DNA from 4 places in the Pseudoalteromonas sp. Ld19 genome. Region 2 is predicted to be linked to each of the others. Evidence: predicted binding sites of a transcription regulator. Region 2 holds the regulator's gene; each other region holds the start of a gene.
The links. Region 2 encodes sigma-54, which starts transcription at its own class of promoters, with help from an activator protein. Its sites were predicted from a motif close to GTTGGCACGNNNNTNGNNT; they were not measured.
Positions count from the first base shown of each region.

Region 1: a site for sigma-54 is predicted at 2,064-2,082, ahead of flgB (flagellar basal body rod protein FlgB). Genes of this name have one in related genera too.
Region 3: a site for sigma-54 is predicted at 983-1,001, ahead of fliE (flagellar hook-basal body complex protein FliE). Genes of this name have one in related genera too.
Region 4: a site for sigma-54 is predicted at 1,474-1,492, ahead of ACJJVZ_RS17305 (BON domain-containing protein). Genes of this name have one in related genera too.

Region 1 is NZ_JBISHA010000017.1:570,348-574,174, reverse strand. It holds gene ACJJVZ_RS07755 (flagellar hook protein FlgE) at 1-522, opposite strand, end outside; gene ACJJVZ_RS07750 (flagellar hook assembly protein FlgD) at 549-1,202, opposite strand; gene flgC (flagellar basal body rod protein FlgC) at 1,207-1,623, opposite strand; gene flgB (flagellar basal body rod protein FlgB) at 1,623-1,997, opposite strand; gene flgA (flagellar basal body P-ring formation chaperone FlgA) at 2,104-2,868, shown strand; gene flgM (flagellar biosynthesis anti-sigma factor FlgM) at 2,964-3,251, shown strand; gene flgN (flagellar export chaperone FlgN) at 3,251-3,679, shown strand.
Region 2 is NZ_JBISHA010000017.1:257,187-261,013, forward strand. It holds gene rapZ (RNase adapter RapZ) at 1-538, opposite strand, end outside; gene ptsN (PTS IIA-like nitrogen regulatory protein PtsN) at 558-1,010, opposite strand; gene hpf (ribosome hibernation promoting factor) at 1,015-1,302, opposite strand; gene ACJJVZ_RS06325 (RNA polymerase factor sigma-54) at 1,328-2,827, opposite strand; gene lptB (LPS export ABC transporter ATP-binding protein) at 2,897-3,622, opposite strand; gene lptA (lipopolysaccharide transport periplasmic protein LptA) at 3,619-3,827, opposite strand, start outside.
Region 3 is NZ_JBISHA010000021.1:708,129-711,955, forward strand. It holds gene fliF (flagellar basal-body MS-ring/collar protein FliF) at 1-589, opposite strand, end outside; gene fliE (flagellar hook-basal body complex protein FliE) at 610-942, opposite strand; gene ACJJVZ_RS15245 (sigma-54-dependent transcriptional regulator) at 1,100-2,578, opposite strand; gene ACJJVZ_RS15250 (sensor histidine kinase) at 2,575-3,687, opposite strand; gene ACJJVZ_RS15255 (DNA-3-methyladenine glycosylase I) at 3,821-3,827, shown strand, end outside.
Region 4 is NZ_JBISHA010000022.1:92,785-96,611, forward strand. It holds gene srmB (ATP-dependent RNA helicase SrmB) at 1-903, shown strand, start outside; gene ACJJVZ_RS17300 (hypothetical protein) at 965-1,258, opposite strand; gene ACJJVZ_RS17305 (BON domain-containing protein) at 1,567-1,887, shown strand; gene ACJJVZ_RS17310 (methyl-accepting chemotaxis protein) at 2,133-3,827, opposite strand, start outside.

The DNA.
Region 1 (3,827 bases), 310 kb from region 2:
AGCCGGTGCAACAGGGTATGAAATTATATCACTTGCTGAACTTAAATTACCGTTAAAATCAATAGAGGTACTTGCTTGAGCTGGGATATTAGACGCTTCAATTTTTAAATCGGTTAAAACACCCGATACAATTGTCGTCTCTCCACCTGCGGCTTCAGATACGCCAAACCCTTGCAATGTGGAGCCATTCGCATTGACGATATTCAGATTATTATCTAGCGTAAATTGACCTGCTTGGGTATAAGCCGTGCGACCATTTTCTGATATTGCAAAAAAGCCTTGCCCATCAATTGCAATATCAAGTGCATTACCAGTACGAACAATTTCACCGCCCGTTACAAAATCTTCTTTAATATTAGCAACTTTAACACCACCACGCTGACCACCGTTGTAAACAGCAGCAAACTCGGCCGTATTATTTTTATATCCTGCAGTGCCAGAGTTTGCGATGTTATTACTTGTTACTTCTAAGCCGGTTTGTGTACTTTTAAGGCCACTAAGACCTATATTGAACATAGACATATTGTTTATTCCTTTTTTAGTTTTACTTATGCCAGTTGATTAATTTCAGTGAGACCAAAATTACCCAAACCATCAACTTGTAATAAAATATCTTCTGGTGTTTTACCAACCGATACTCGCTCAACATTCCCACTTAGCCATGTATCGAGCTGCTTTGGAATGCCTGATGTTGTTGCATAAGCCCTAACAGCGTATCCACCTGCGTCTTGGTTATCAAACGCAAAACGAAGTGCACCCACGCCAGAATATGGCAGGTTTTTCTCTTCTATTAGCTCACCATTTTGGTTGTATAACTGAACAGTAACCGAATCTGCTGGTGTATCTAAATTAACTAACCCTGCAACAGTACCGTCTTGCTCTAACGCCACACTGTTTGCTTTAACATCAACAGACTGACCAACCATGCCCGTTGCTTCAAGCACAGTTAAACTGCTCATATAATCGAGCCCTGTGCTGGTGTTTTGTCTAATACCTTGTAGTGATTCAACATTTGAAAACTCAGCGAGCTGGCTTACATAAGCCGTACCATCCATTGGTTCTAATGGATTTTGATTACTAATTTGAGCAACAAGAAGTTCTAAAAACATCGTCGACATTTCTGCAGATGAACTATTACCTGAAATGTTAGTTTTGCTATTAACAGCATCTTGCGCATTTTGATTGGTTGTATTCACTTGCATTTTATTATTGTCCTAATTTTAGAATACTTTGCTGCATACTATTAACGCGCCCCATTACCTCAACAGACGTTTGGTAGCTACGACTTGCTGACATCATATCGGCCATTTCTTCAAGCACGTTCACATTAGAATAAAAAACATAACCATCACCGTTCGCAATAGGGTTATTTGGCTCATAACGCTGTTCAACCGTTCGGTTAGATTCGGTAATACCCAAAATATCAACTGACGCTGAAATAGATTGACCATCTTGTGTTTGTTTATATAGAGCCGAAAATACGGGTTTAAGCGCTTTATATGCGTCGGCTTCTGAGCCTGCTGCCGTATCGGCATTTGCTAAGTTAGAAGCAATCGTATCAAGACGAATAACCTGAGCACGCATTGCGCTGCCGCTTGCATCGTAAATTGAGTTAAAAGACATTACACATCTCCTTTAATAACTTTATACAAACCATTTATTTTCATATTTAAAAAAGTCATGCTGGTTTGAAAGTCCATGCTGTTATTTGCAAACTTTGCTTGTTCAATATTAAGCTCAACCGTATTCCCGTCACTTGATGGTTGATAAGGTACACGGTATTTTAGTTGTTCTGCCTGAGTACCCATAAAGTCAACATTTCGATTTTGTGAAATACTTGATGAAACGTCATTCATAATTTGACGATAATCAACATCTCGAGACTTAAATCCCGGTGTGTCTACATTTGCCAAATTACTTGCTATTATTTCGGCACGATCTAGCCTTAGCTGCATTGAAAATGGATGAACGCCTAACGCCTTATCAAATAGTTCCATGTTGCCTCTACTTTTTGATTCTTGTATGCTCACACATTCGCATACTTCTACCTGTTGCAGCTCCTACTACAACCTTTATGCCAACTTTATAAAAAATTAGGAATCAATGACTTATATAAAAAACAATCTCATCCGCCAATACAAAGCGGAAGCTAAACTTCCTCAAGGGAAGTATGTTTTTTTCCGTATGTTTTTTATACTTGTTTTTTTTAGTACGCAGCAAAGTGTGGCAAGTAACATTAATTTCGATAAGCAGATACATACCTACCTACAAAAAGAAATTGATTCTTATCTCGCATCAATCGGCTCAAATAAACAACAACAAAAAATTAAGCTCTTCATTCCAAAAGGGAGTACTGATTTAAATTGTGAAAACGTGCTAATTAGCCGTTCAAAAAAAGAAGACCCGCCTGCGGGGCGAATTAGCCTTACAGTCCAATGTGAATCACCAAAATGGAAGTTTAGAGCAAGCGCTAAAGTAAATTTATGGATTGATCTTGTTGCAGCTAAAAGAAACCTAAGCAGGGGCGAGTTACTTACCGCTGATCTTTTACACTACAAAAGCGCAGATGTAAGTAAACACTTACATTCAACAGAAGCAAAAATAAAACCATTAGTTGGCATGACGGTAAAGCGAGAAATAAAAAAAGATGATATTATTTCGCGCCGCCATTTAGAGAATATGTATTTAGTAAACAAAGACGAGTTTATTTTATTACAAGTAAATACCGCTAGTTTTTCAGCTAATGTAAAAGCTGTTGCACTACAAGATGGGCAGTTTGGCGAAATCATCAATGTTAAAAATCTATCTTCAAACAAAGTTGTTCAAGGCAAAGTAATTGACAAGAGAGTTGTAGAAGCTATTTTTTAAAAATTATTAATAAAAAAGTTAAGTTAAAAGTATTATTGGTCGCTACCTATATTTATGCAGGTATGAACAATTTTAAATATGATGAGTAACCCAGTATGAATATAACAAATGCACCCGCTTTACACGTTGAACAAAGCCAGAAGTTAACTTCTCGCTCTGCAACGCCAAGCACACAAGAGCAAAAACCTAATCACGCTCCTGAAAAAAACACCAGTGAAGTCAGTGCGCTTAGTAAATCTATAGACTCTACATTTGAAAGCCTATCATCTCAGCCTGATGTAGATATGGAAATGGTTGCTAAAGTTAAAGCCGCAATCGCTAATGGTGAATTTCAAATAGATATTGATGCAACCGTTAATGCCCTTGTTGAGCTACATAAATAATGACCATAAGCACGTTAAAAGAATATATAGTTAGCCTAAAAAACGACATTAAAAAGCTCGATGCATTAATTGTATTTCTTGAGTCTCAGTACGTATTATTAAGCCAGCGCGACATACAGCTTGAAGAACATAATATTAAAATGCTGAAGCTTTTAGATAGTCTCAATGATTCGCATGCTAAGCGTGATGCATTTTTAGTGAGTTTAGGCTTACCTAGTGGTAAGGAAGGACTAACTCAATTAAGAAGTAAACTCCCTAGTGATGTAAATGCAATCACCACCAAATTATTGCAAGAACTAGAAATAAAAACGAAAACATGCAAAATGATGAACGAACGTTCTGGGCAATTACTCTCAAGCCAACGTCGATTGATGCAGCGCTTAACGGGTGGCGAAAACAAACAAGCCTATCCAGAAATGCAATTATAAAGCGAATCACCTTTGTAAATGCATACTTTGCAGAGGCTATAACTAATTTTGTATAACTACTTATCACCCATTTCAATTTCTGAAAGGTCAAAGTAAGCATTTTGTTCCACTACTTCAAAAATCATCAGACCAACGACAAATACTTAAA
Region 2 (3,827 bases):
CATAATCTGCTTCTTTAGGGATACCGTGTTTAAAACCAAACGACTCAAACGTGACAATAAGCTGCTTGTCTTTTTTTCCTAATATTTTTTCACGAATAGATTCAGCAAGTTGATGAACACTTAAGTCACTTGTGTCAATCATATAATCTGCTCGATTGGTCAGTACATCAAGTAATTCTTTTTCTTTTTTGATTGCTAAATCAAGCGGCAGCGAGTCAACCGATAGGGGATGTAAGCGGCGAGTTTCAGAGAAACGTTTTATCAGTGTTTGATCTTCGCTGTCTAAATAAAATAAAGTAGGCTTTGCAAAACCGGGTAAGTATTCAAGAATATCATTAAACTGTTCTTGTTCCTTAGGAAGGTTTCGTACATCAATGCTCACTGCGATTTTATCGTAGTTATCAGAAACGCTGCGTACTAAAGAAGGTAAAAGATTTAACGGAATGTTATCTACGCAATAATAACCTAAATCTTCAACAACGCGTAAAGCAACCGACTTACCAGAACCTGATCGGCCACTTATGATAATTAGCTCCATTTATCACCCTTTATATTAATTACGATTGCTTAACAATAACTTGATACAGTTCGGTATCCGTTTTTGCACTGCGCAATTGCTTACAAAATTCTTTGTCGTTAAGTTTATCAGCAATGGTTGCCAGAGTCTTTAAGTGCTGCTGGTTATCACCATCTGGTACGATGAGTGCAACAAAAATATCAACGGGACGATTATCAATTGCATCAAAGCTAATAGGTGTTTCACTAACGAGTACTAAGGCTAAGGGCTCTTGTGCACCGCTCATGCGCCCGTGAGGGATCGCTATGCCTCTACCTATACCAGTACTGCCTAGCTTTTCTCTACTTAGTAAAGCGCTAAGAATATCTTGTTGAGAAAGGTACGGAAGCTTATCGTGAGCAAGTTCGCTGATAAACTCTAAAATTCTTTTTTTGCTATTAAAAAGGACCGCAGCTTTGCTGCAGTCCTGGCATATAAGTGAGCTTAATTTCATCATATTAGTGTCGAGCAAGCTTCTCTTTGTGTTTAATTACTTGGCGATCGAGCTTATCAATCAACGAATCGATGGCAGCGTACATGTCTTGATGCTCAGTTGAGGCAAATAACTCAGCACCACTTACATGTATTGTTGCTTCTGCTTTTTGGCTTAGTTTTTCTACATCAAGAATGACATGAACATTATTAATATGATCAGAGTGTCTTTCTAGCTTCGCAAATTTGGTATTTATATAGTCTCTTAGTGAATCAGTTAATTCTACGTGACGACCAGTTAAGTTTAGTTGCATAAGCATTACCCTCTTTGTTTGCGTCTTAAATCAGACTTTTTCGCTGATTTGACGGTGGAATAGCCAGAGATTCGCGATATTTTGCGATTGTACGTCTCGCTACTTTAATTCCTTGCTCAGCCAATATATCCGCTATTTTGCTATCACTCAATGGTTTTGCTGAGTTTTCTGCAGCGATTAATTTTCTGATAAGTGCACGTATTGCTGTAGATGAGCATTCACCGCCATTTTCGGTACTTACATGACTTGAGAAAAAGTATTTAAGCTCAAATATCCCCCGAGGTGTATGCATATACTTTTGAGTGGTTACACGCGAAATAGTTGATTCGTGCATTTCCACCATTTCAGCAACATCATTTAAAACCATAGGTTTCATGGCCTCAGGACCATGTTCAAAAAAGCCTTGCTGCTGCTTAACAATACAGTTAGTTACTTTTAATAATGTATCGTTTCTACTTTCTAAGCTTTTAATAAACCATTTAGCTTCTTGTAAATGCGAGCGTATAAACTGGCTATCACCGCTTGATTTAACAGTGCGAGACATCGCAGCATATTGGCTGTTTACGCGAATTTTTGGCATGCTATCTGGATTTAGTTCAACAACCCAGCGGCCTTTAATTTTTTTCACTGACACATCAGGAATTACATACTCAGACTCTTCCCTAACAATAGTATCTGCAGGCTTTGGGTTTAGCGTATGGATGAGTGTCATTACTTCTTTAAGCTCTTCTTCTTTGAGCTTCGTTTTTTTCATTAATGTACGATAGTCGCGAGCTGCTAATAAGTCTATGTGCTCGGTTAAAATCATTTTTGTTTCATTAATATAGGGTGTTTCTTTATCAAACTGATTAAGCTGAATGCACAAACACTCTTGTAAACTACGCGCTGCTATACCGACCGGATCAAATAATTGAATGCGTTTTAAAACAGCTTCTATTTCATCAAGTTCAACTTCATTATCATCTTCGTTTTCTTGGTTGAAGCTTTCGAGAATCTCTTCACAACTTAGTGTTAAAATGCCTGAATCATCTACGGCTTCCACAATAGCAATCGCAATCGCTTCATCAGTAGGGCTAAATGGCGTTAGTTGAAGTTGCCACATTAAATACTCGTGGAGCGTTTCCGTTGATGCACCTTGGTATATAGACTCGTCTTCAGGCATTGGACCTGATGAAGAGGCTGGAGCTGCACTCATGTACTCGTCCCAGCTAACATCCATCGCCATGTCGTCACTTACCGTATCTTTAGCAAGTGCTTCGCCGCTGTCTTGTTCGTATTCGCTTGGAGCATCGTCGGCAGATGCGCTAACAGTTATATCATCGGTGTCTGATTTTTGTTCATTTTTACCTGCAGCGTCTTCAGAATAGTCTTGCTCCTCAACCTCTAAAAGTGGGTTGCTGTCGAGCGCTTCTTGTATTTCTTGCTGGAGATCCAATGTACTGAGTTGCAACAAACGAATAGCTTGTTGCAATTGTGGAGTCATTGTAAGTTGCTGGCCCATGCGCAGCTGTAGTGATTGCCTCATGTATCTCTAACAATCCTTTTATGTTGTTATAATTAATACTAGCAGATGCTTAAAGACATGGCGTAAATGTTACAGCCTAAATTGCTCGCCTAAGTAAACATCGCGTACTGTTTTGTCATTTAATACGTGTTCTGGAGTACCTGATGCAATCAGCTCCCCATGAGAAACAATGTAGGCTTTTTCGCAAACATCAAGGGTTTCTCTTACGTTATGATCGGTAATTAACACACCAATCCCACGATTTTTAAGATGTTCTATGATTTTTTTTATATCAAGTACAGAGATTGGGTCAACGCCCGCAAACGGTTCATCTAATAATATAAACTTGGGATCAGCCGCTAATGCGCGGGCTATCTCTACGCGGCGACGTTCACCACCCGATAACGCCATACCTTGGCTGTCACGGATATGTTGAATATTAAATTCGTCTAATAAATTATTTAGCGTATCTTCTCTTTGCTGCTTCTTAAGCTCTTTACGTGTTTCTAAAATTGCCATTAAGTTTTGATAAACAGTTAGCTTTCTAAAAATTGAAGACTCTTGTGGTAAGTAGCCTATGCCTAATCTAGCACGACTGTGCATAGGTAAAAGAGTAATATCGTTATCGTCGATAGATATTTTTCCTTTATCGCTAGGTACTAAGCCCACAATCATATAAAACGTGGTGGTTTTACCTGCGCCATTTGGGCCAAGTAAGCCAACAATACTGCCAGCTTTAACTTCAAGGCCGACGTTTTTTACAACTTCACGGCCTTTATAGCTTTTGGCTAATAGTTCTGCTTTTAATGTGCTCATGGTTGGCCTTTGTCGCTTGTTTTACTTTTTTTAGCTTCAATAGGCACTAAAATTGTGTGAACGCGATCCGTTGAATTTTCATCTTTTTCAGCGCTAATTAATTGCTGTTCTATATCGTAAGTAATACTTTTTGCATTTATTTTTTGCCCCGCTTGCGATACTTGTGCATTACCAACAAGCGTTAAAAAACGCTTAGATACATCGT
Region 3 (3,827 bases), on a different contig from region 2:
ATACAACGGTAGCTGAGGGCTTTTTTTCTCTGCGAGCAAATACATTTTCTTTTGGAATAGCTAACAATACTTTAGCGCGAGTAATGTTATTAAGTTCTTCGATTGTGCGTGCTAATTGCTGTTCGCGACCATGCTTTAAACGCTCTCGTTCAAGACGTTGGCTTACACCAAAGCCCATATCTTGCATTATAATATCTGAACCTGAAGTCGGACCTTGCTCTAGGCCTTCTCGAGTCATTAGCAATTTAATATTTTGGTATTCAGTTTCATCAACTGACACCACATTACCATCAAGTTGATAATCAATTTTTTGCGCATCTAAAAAATCAAGCGTTTGAATAAGCTCTTCAGTTTGCATTTTACCAAGCGGGCGCATATCTGGCTGACGAGCCCAAATAATGATAAATATCGCGATAGCCAAACAAATGGCCAGTGCAATAACAAGTGTTACTTGGCGTAATATATCAACACCATTTAAAGCACTTAAATAGCCCGACTTTTGTTCTTGTTGATCATCACTATCACTTTGGTCGATACCGATATCGCCATCAGCGAGTGCCAGATCTGTAGATTGATTAGATTGCGCCACAATTATTCTCCACTACCTAGTTAAACAGGCATATTCATAATTTCTTTGTAAGCTTCAACAAGTTTATTACGAACTTGTACCGTCGCTTCAAATGCAACTGAAGACTTTTGAGAAGCAATCATTGCCTCAGCGAGTGATACACTTCGGTCGCCCATTTCAACTGCTTTTACTTTTTTACTTGTGTCTTGTTGTAGCTCATGCACTGTATTTAGCGCATTACTCAACATATCACCAAATTGTGCAGAAGATGTAGAGTTTACCTGAGTAGGTATTTTATTAAGTTGATCATTACGGCCAGCTTCTAGGGCCATTGATTGCATTTCTTGAAATACAGCGCTATTTTGAATTTTCATAATTTATCTCTGACAATGCAGTTTACTATTACAGTCAATAAAGCATAAAACATGCCAAATAAATTAAAGTTAAAATACAAAGAGTTAGGTGGAATTTGGTGAGTCATAGTTTTGACAACCCTAAATTCAACGGCTTGAATTTAGGGTTTAAGAAAGGTTATGCTGGAAGAGAAATACCTAGATCACGCATTTGCGCTAATTTATACCGTAAAGTACGAGGGCTAATACCCAGCGTCTCTGCCACATCTTTTCGTTTACCTTGGCAGCGTGCAAGTGTTTCTAAAATGATACGATGCTCTTTATCTTTAAGCTCATCTTTATAACTTCCGGTCTCAGCGGCGAGTAAATCATGCTTTGGCTGATCAGCTGTTATATTTTTTTTATCATCGTTTTGCTTATCATAATAAGCTGAACTTAACGTGCTTTTTTCTTTATTTTCTGTTGAAATCTCTGATGCTTTTTCAGCTTCTAGGACGGATGTAGATGTAGCGTCCATAATAAAATTACTCGGTGCTAAATTTTCAATAAAAATAGCATGTTCGTTTATGGTGTCGCCTGTTCGTAATATAAGTGCACGCTGAATCACGTTATCAAGTTCGCGAACATTACCAGGCCAGGTATGGGCCAGTAGTTTTTCTTCAGCTACTTTATCCAAATAAGCCATCGGCTCTTTGCTTTTAGTTATATGACGTTCAATTAAATGCTTTGCTAATATAATAATATCACCTGGGCGCTGACACAATGGTCTCCACATTAATGGAAAAACATTGAGGCGATAATATAGATCTTCTCTAAATTGATTTTTAGCAACCACTTCTTTTAAATCGCGGTTACTGGTTGCCAATACTCGCACATCAAGCTGAATTGTTTTACGACCGCCTAAACGCTCAACTTCACGCTCTTGTAACACGCGCAGTAGTTTAGCTTGTAAAGCTAAATCCATTTCGGTTATTTCATCAAGTAAAATCGTACCACCTTGAGCTTGTTCAAATTTTCCTGGACACGCCTGGATTGCACCTGTAAATGCGCCCTTTTCGTAACCAAACAAAGTGGCTTCAAGCATATTTTCAGGAATAGCTGCACAGTTAATAGCAACAAATGGTTCATTACAACGATTTGATTTATCGTGAATATAACGTGCTAAAACCTCTTTACCAGACCCGCTTGGTCCAAGCACCATGACACTGGCTTCAGAACGTGCAACTTTACTTGCAAGCTCTAATAGCTGAATACTGCTTGGATCGGCAACGATAGGACCGTCTGTCTCTTTTGGTTTTTCGGGTAAATAGCGACTCACCATGTTCAATAGCACCTCTGGTGCAAATGGTTTCGCCATGTAATCAATAGCCCCTAAGCGCATTGCTTCCACGGCATCATCAATTGTGGCATAAGCTGTCATCATTAAAACAGGTAAGTCTGGATGATTTAATTTTATACTGCGAAGTAAATCTAGGCCGCTCATTGCGCCCATTTGTACATCACTCACCACTAATGAAAACGACTCTTTTTTTAGTAATAACATAGCTTGCTCAGCGCTATTCGCTGCTACGCAGTCAATACCTGACATTTCAAGTGTATCAATTAAGGCTTCTCGTAGCCCTGCATCATCTTCTACAACTAAAATAGTGTTACTCATAATGATTCCTCTAATTTAGATGCTGTACGAATTGGCAAAAGCAAACTAAAGCAAGCCCCACCGTGTGTATTATTATCAACTTCAACACGTCCTTGGTGTGCATGAGCGACAGAACTAACCACAGCTAAACCTAAACCCGTGCCTTGGCTTTTAGTCGTAAAAAAGGGTTCAAATATTTTATCGGCTTTCCCTAAATCAATACCAGGGCCGTTATCGCTGACACTAATACGCACAAAGTCATGATCTTTTCTATCCGTCGATGCGCTCAAATGAACCTTGGCACCTGCCCCGATCACTTGAATACTGTTGTGTATTAAATTTTGTATAGCGCTGGCAATTGCTGTTTTATTACCCGTGATCTGTATGTCAGGCTCGGGTAAGCTAACGTCTAGCTCGCTTTCATTTAGCGTAACCATTACATCGGCTCCTACTTTTACTTCACTAAGTAGCTGCTGCATGGATACTTGCTCTACAACATGCTGTTCACCACTTTTAGCGAATAACAACATGTCGTTTACTTGGGTTTCTAAATCCTTTAATCGCGACATCAACTTAGTTTGGAAGGTATCACGAGAGGCTTCTGGTAAGCGCTTTGACCCTAAATTAGCAGCGTAAAGCATGGCCGCAGACAATGGCGTTCGCACTTGATGCGCCAATGATGCCACCATTTTACCTAGCGCACTCAATCGTTGCATATGAGCAACACGCTTTTGTAAACGGCGCGTTTCTGTTAAATCTGTCATTAAAATAAGTTGCCCCGGCTCTGGAGCTAATGCGGTGATGTCGAGCTTAATTAATCGACCATCCTTTAAAGAGACTTCGTGACCATCATCTTGGTGCGGTCTAAAAGAGCGTTGGATAACATTAAACCACTTTTCACCTTCAAGCGGCTCACCTAACATATCCATAGCAATTTGATTCGCTTTAGCAATTAACCCTTTGCCATCGAGTACCACGACACCCGCAGGCATGGTATCAACCAAATGTGAAAGCCAACTCGCCTGCTTACGCAGATCACTTAATTCCCCAACATACTCCTCTTGAAGTAAACATGGGTTATACTGATTTGCAGAAATAAACAGTGGTTTTAGCACAGTAGCAAGGGCCATAATCAAATCTCTAATTGATGTCTATATAGAGCTAAATGCACAATTTGTACCAAAGTTTTATTTTATAATTTTCATCGTGTTACACAAAATAATGCGCGACATAAAAATGACGCCTACAAATAAAGAGTGACTAATGACTG
Region 4 (3,827 bases), on a different contig from region 2:
GGCGGTATAAATTACGGCACGCATAAAGAAATATTTGAAAAAAACAATGATATATTAATCGCCACACCGGGGCGTTTAATGGAATATTTAGAAACTGAAAACTTTCATGCTGAACACGTAGAAATGCTCATTATTGACGAAGCTGATCGCATGTTAGACATGGGCTTTAAAAAAGAAATGAAGCGTATATGTGACGAAGCTAGAAATCGTCGTCAGTGCTTTTTATTCTCAGCAACTCTTGAAGGTGACAGTGTAGAAAGATTTGCAGAAACAACACTTAACGACCCTGCACTACTTGAAGCTGAGTCATCACGTAAAGAAAAAGCCAAAATTCATCAGTGGGTTCATTTAGCTGACGATTATCATCATAAACTTGAATTACTAGTAAACACACTTAAAAACCCTGATGTCACTAAAGCAATTGTGTTTGTAAAAACCCGTGAGCGCCTAGAAACACTGATTGGCGAACTAACCAACAATGATGTTAAAGCTGCATGGTTACGCGGTGAAATGCCTCAAGACAAACGTATGAAAGCGATGGAAAACTTTCATAGTGGCAAAACACGCATATTAATTGCTACCGACGTAGCTGCACGTGGAATTGACGTATCTGACATCAGCCATGTTATTAACTTTGATATGCCACGTACCGCTGACGTATACGTACACCGTATTGGCCGTACCGGTCGTGCTGGTAAAAAAGGGATAGCAATATCGTTAGTTGAAGCACACGACATTGGTATTTTATATAAAGTAGAGCGCTACGTTGAGCAAAAATTAAAACGCCGTGTAATTAAAGGTGTTGAACCACAGCATAAAGAAGCGAAGCCACCAGCTAAAAAGCGTAAAGATCCAGTAAAAATGAAAGCTAAGAAAAAGGCCAAGGTTAAAAAGAAAAAGTAACCTAAAACATTTTTATACTAAGCCGGCTTTTGTCGGCTTTTTAATGCGCCCAGCTCAACTGTTATAATGTACCTTTTGTCCACTGTTCAAAACGCTCAGCTGCTGACTCAGCTATAATTACTTTATCTGATTCAACCCAGTAAGGTGTACGATTTCGATTAAGTATAGCTATTTCTAACTTTTCCCCTGATGCAGAGGTGCAGCGATGGTCACCAAGTCCTCTTAAATTTCGCTGCCATAGCTCATCTTTAAAGTAATATGAATGCCCATTTTTAGTAAGCTTAATTAGCTCAATTGTGACCTTTTTATTTCCCCAACCTATATAGGCTAAAAGCTCACGGTAATTATGCGCCATATAAATAATCCATTAAATTTTATAAGCCATATTTACACAAAACTTTAGTAAAAAAATCCGTGAGCAATAAAGCTTGTCTTCAAAAGCCTAGTACCTGCAAAGCTTGTACCTGTAACAATTGTAATCAAAGCATGTAACTCATACTCATTTAAATGTAATTTTTGCCCACCTGAATTCCCACTTAATAAAATCCCCTTATATTTCAGTACATTAATCTTGGCATCGAAATTGTATTTACAACGATAACTCAGCCGATGGAATTTCCATATTGTGGCTACACTATCTAACCGTAATGTAAGGATTAAGTTATGAACCGCTTTAAATCAACTATCGCTTTAATATCATTTTGTTGTTTATTTTTATTAGCTTGCGCTACGAAAGTAAGTGCTGCAACAAGTTTAGCGGTAGTGAGCAGTGTAGCAACTGTGCCTAACTTACAACAAACCATTACTAACACGCTACGTACTAACCCTAATTTTGTACTTAACAATATTCGTGTGCAGGTAAAAGATGGTGAGGTAGATTTATACGGCACAGCACAAACTGGTTTTCAGCGTGCGTTGGCTCAAAAGTTTTTAGAAAATATGGATGGAGTAAAAATTATTCGTAACAAAATCAGTGTTATATAATTTCAGAGCGAAAATTTTTGAGCGGTTAGCCGTTACAAAAAAATTATCAAATATTTCAGACACCTTTAAAGGAGATATAACATTTTAACTACAACGCTTATCTCCAATATGTATATACATAAACGCACTCTCTAATATTAAAAATACGTTCACCTAGTTTATAGCCTCAAGCATGGCTGTTATTGACTCACCTACTTTGTTTTTTGTAGCGCTTAGTTGTAACTTTCATAGCTAATGTATTGCTATCATAGAGTAAATTTCTGAGTTTCATCATTTAAATTACTCGCCATACGAGATAGCTCACTGCTAGATTCTGCAATATCTCTAACCGCTTGCTCCGTTTCAGATATCCCCATATTTATAGCTTCAATATTTCGTGCTATTTCATCTATCGTGGTGGTCTGCTCTTCTGAAGCGGCTGCAATTTGAACAACCATATCAAAAATCCCATCCACTTCTTTTGCTACTTTGTTATTAATCAGATTAGCTTTACTCGCGATTTCCTGAACTTGGGTTGTATGATCAACATTTGTCGTCATCGTTTTTACTGCTGCATTACTCGCATTAACAACGGCTTCAATGATAACTTCAATTTCCATAGTTGATTCTTGAGTCGACTTCGCAAGGCTACGTACTTCATCAGCAACAACTGCGAAACCTCGCCCTTGTTCACCTGCTCGTGCAGCTTCAATGGCAGCATTTAAGGCGAGTAAATTGGTTTGATCTGCTATTTTTTTAATCACGCTTAATACGTTAACTATTTTCTCCGAATTATGACGTAGATTGGTCACCTCTTGCGCCGTGGCTTGCGTTGCTTCACCTAAAGAGACAAGCGCATTATAAGTACTATCGTTATTTTCAGAGCCTTCTCGGGCCATAGTTTGAATATTTTCACAAAGTAGAGATGCGTTAGACGTTGTACTCGCGATTTCTTTTATCGTTGCACTCATTTCGGTTGTAGCAGCAACAACTTGTATAGTTTGCGCTTGCTGCTCTGTCACTGCCAAGCTAGTTTGCTCAGTCACAGAAGCAAGCTCTGTAGCAGTACTGCCTTGCTGAAGTGCAACATTAGATAACTCACTGATCATTTTACGTAGGTTTTCTAACATAGTGTGTAACGCTACTTGTAACATGCCGACTTCGTCGTGGGCATGTACTTTAATATTACTGCTTAGATCACCTGATGCGACTTTCTCAGCAAATAAAGAAGCAACAATAATTGGATTTGCTATTTTTCGGGAAAAGAAAACTCCTATGAAAATAACAATAATTGCAGCCCCCACAATAAGTATCGTACTAAAAATTATACCTTGATTAACCGATTCAAAAGCTTCTGATTCATCTATCTCGCTTAATATAAGCCAGTTAAAATTGCCAATTTTTATACTGTTATAAGCAGACAACACATTGTTACCATTATAATCTTTAATTAGGTTAGTGCCTTGCTGGCCATTCAATGCAAAATTAACAGCGTCAGTATTAACACCATTGTTTTTCACGTTACCTGCAAAGCTTGCTTTTAAAGAGTGCCCCTCTGGATCAAGGTACGAATCAGAACGCATTAACTTATCTTCGCCAACGAGATAACTTTCTCCCGTTTTACCCATGCCATCACGTACTCCCATTATTTGATTAGTACCTTCACTGGAGAGCTGCAACGCAACTATAATTTCACTATTCTGTACTGGTATTGCAATAAACGCTGCGGGCTCGTCATTACTTGGGGCGTAAGGTTTGTAGTCAACAATACCAAAACGTTTTGAAAGTTTAACTTCCTGAATAAGCGTCCCTAAATTTGAACTCGCGTATTTTCCATTTAAAATATTCGTTTGGTAATCTGATTCTTTTGCTTGGGTATAATAGATTAATCCTTCATCATCAATTAAAAACAGATCGTAATAGCCATATTTTTTAATGTATTCGCTGAAAAAGCTGTCGTA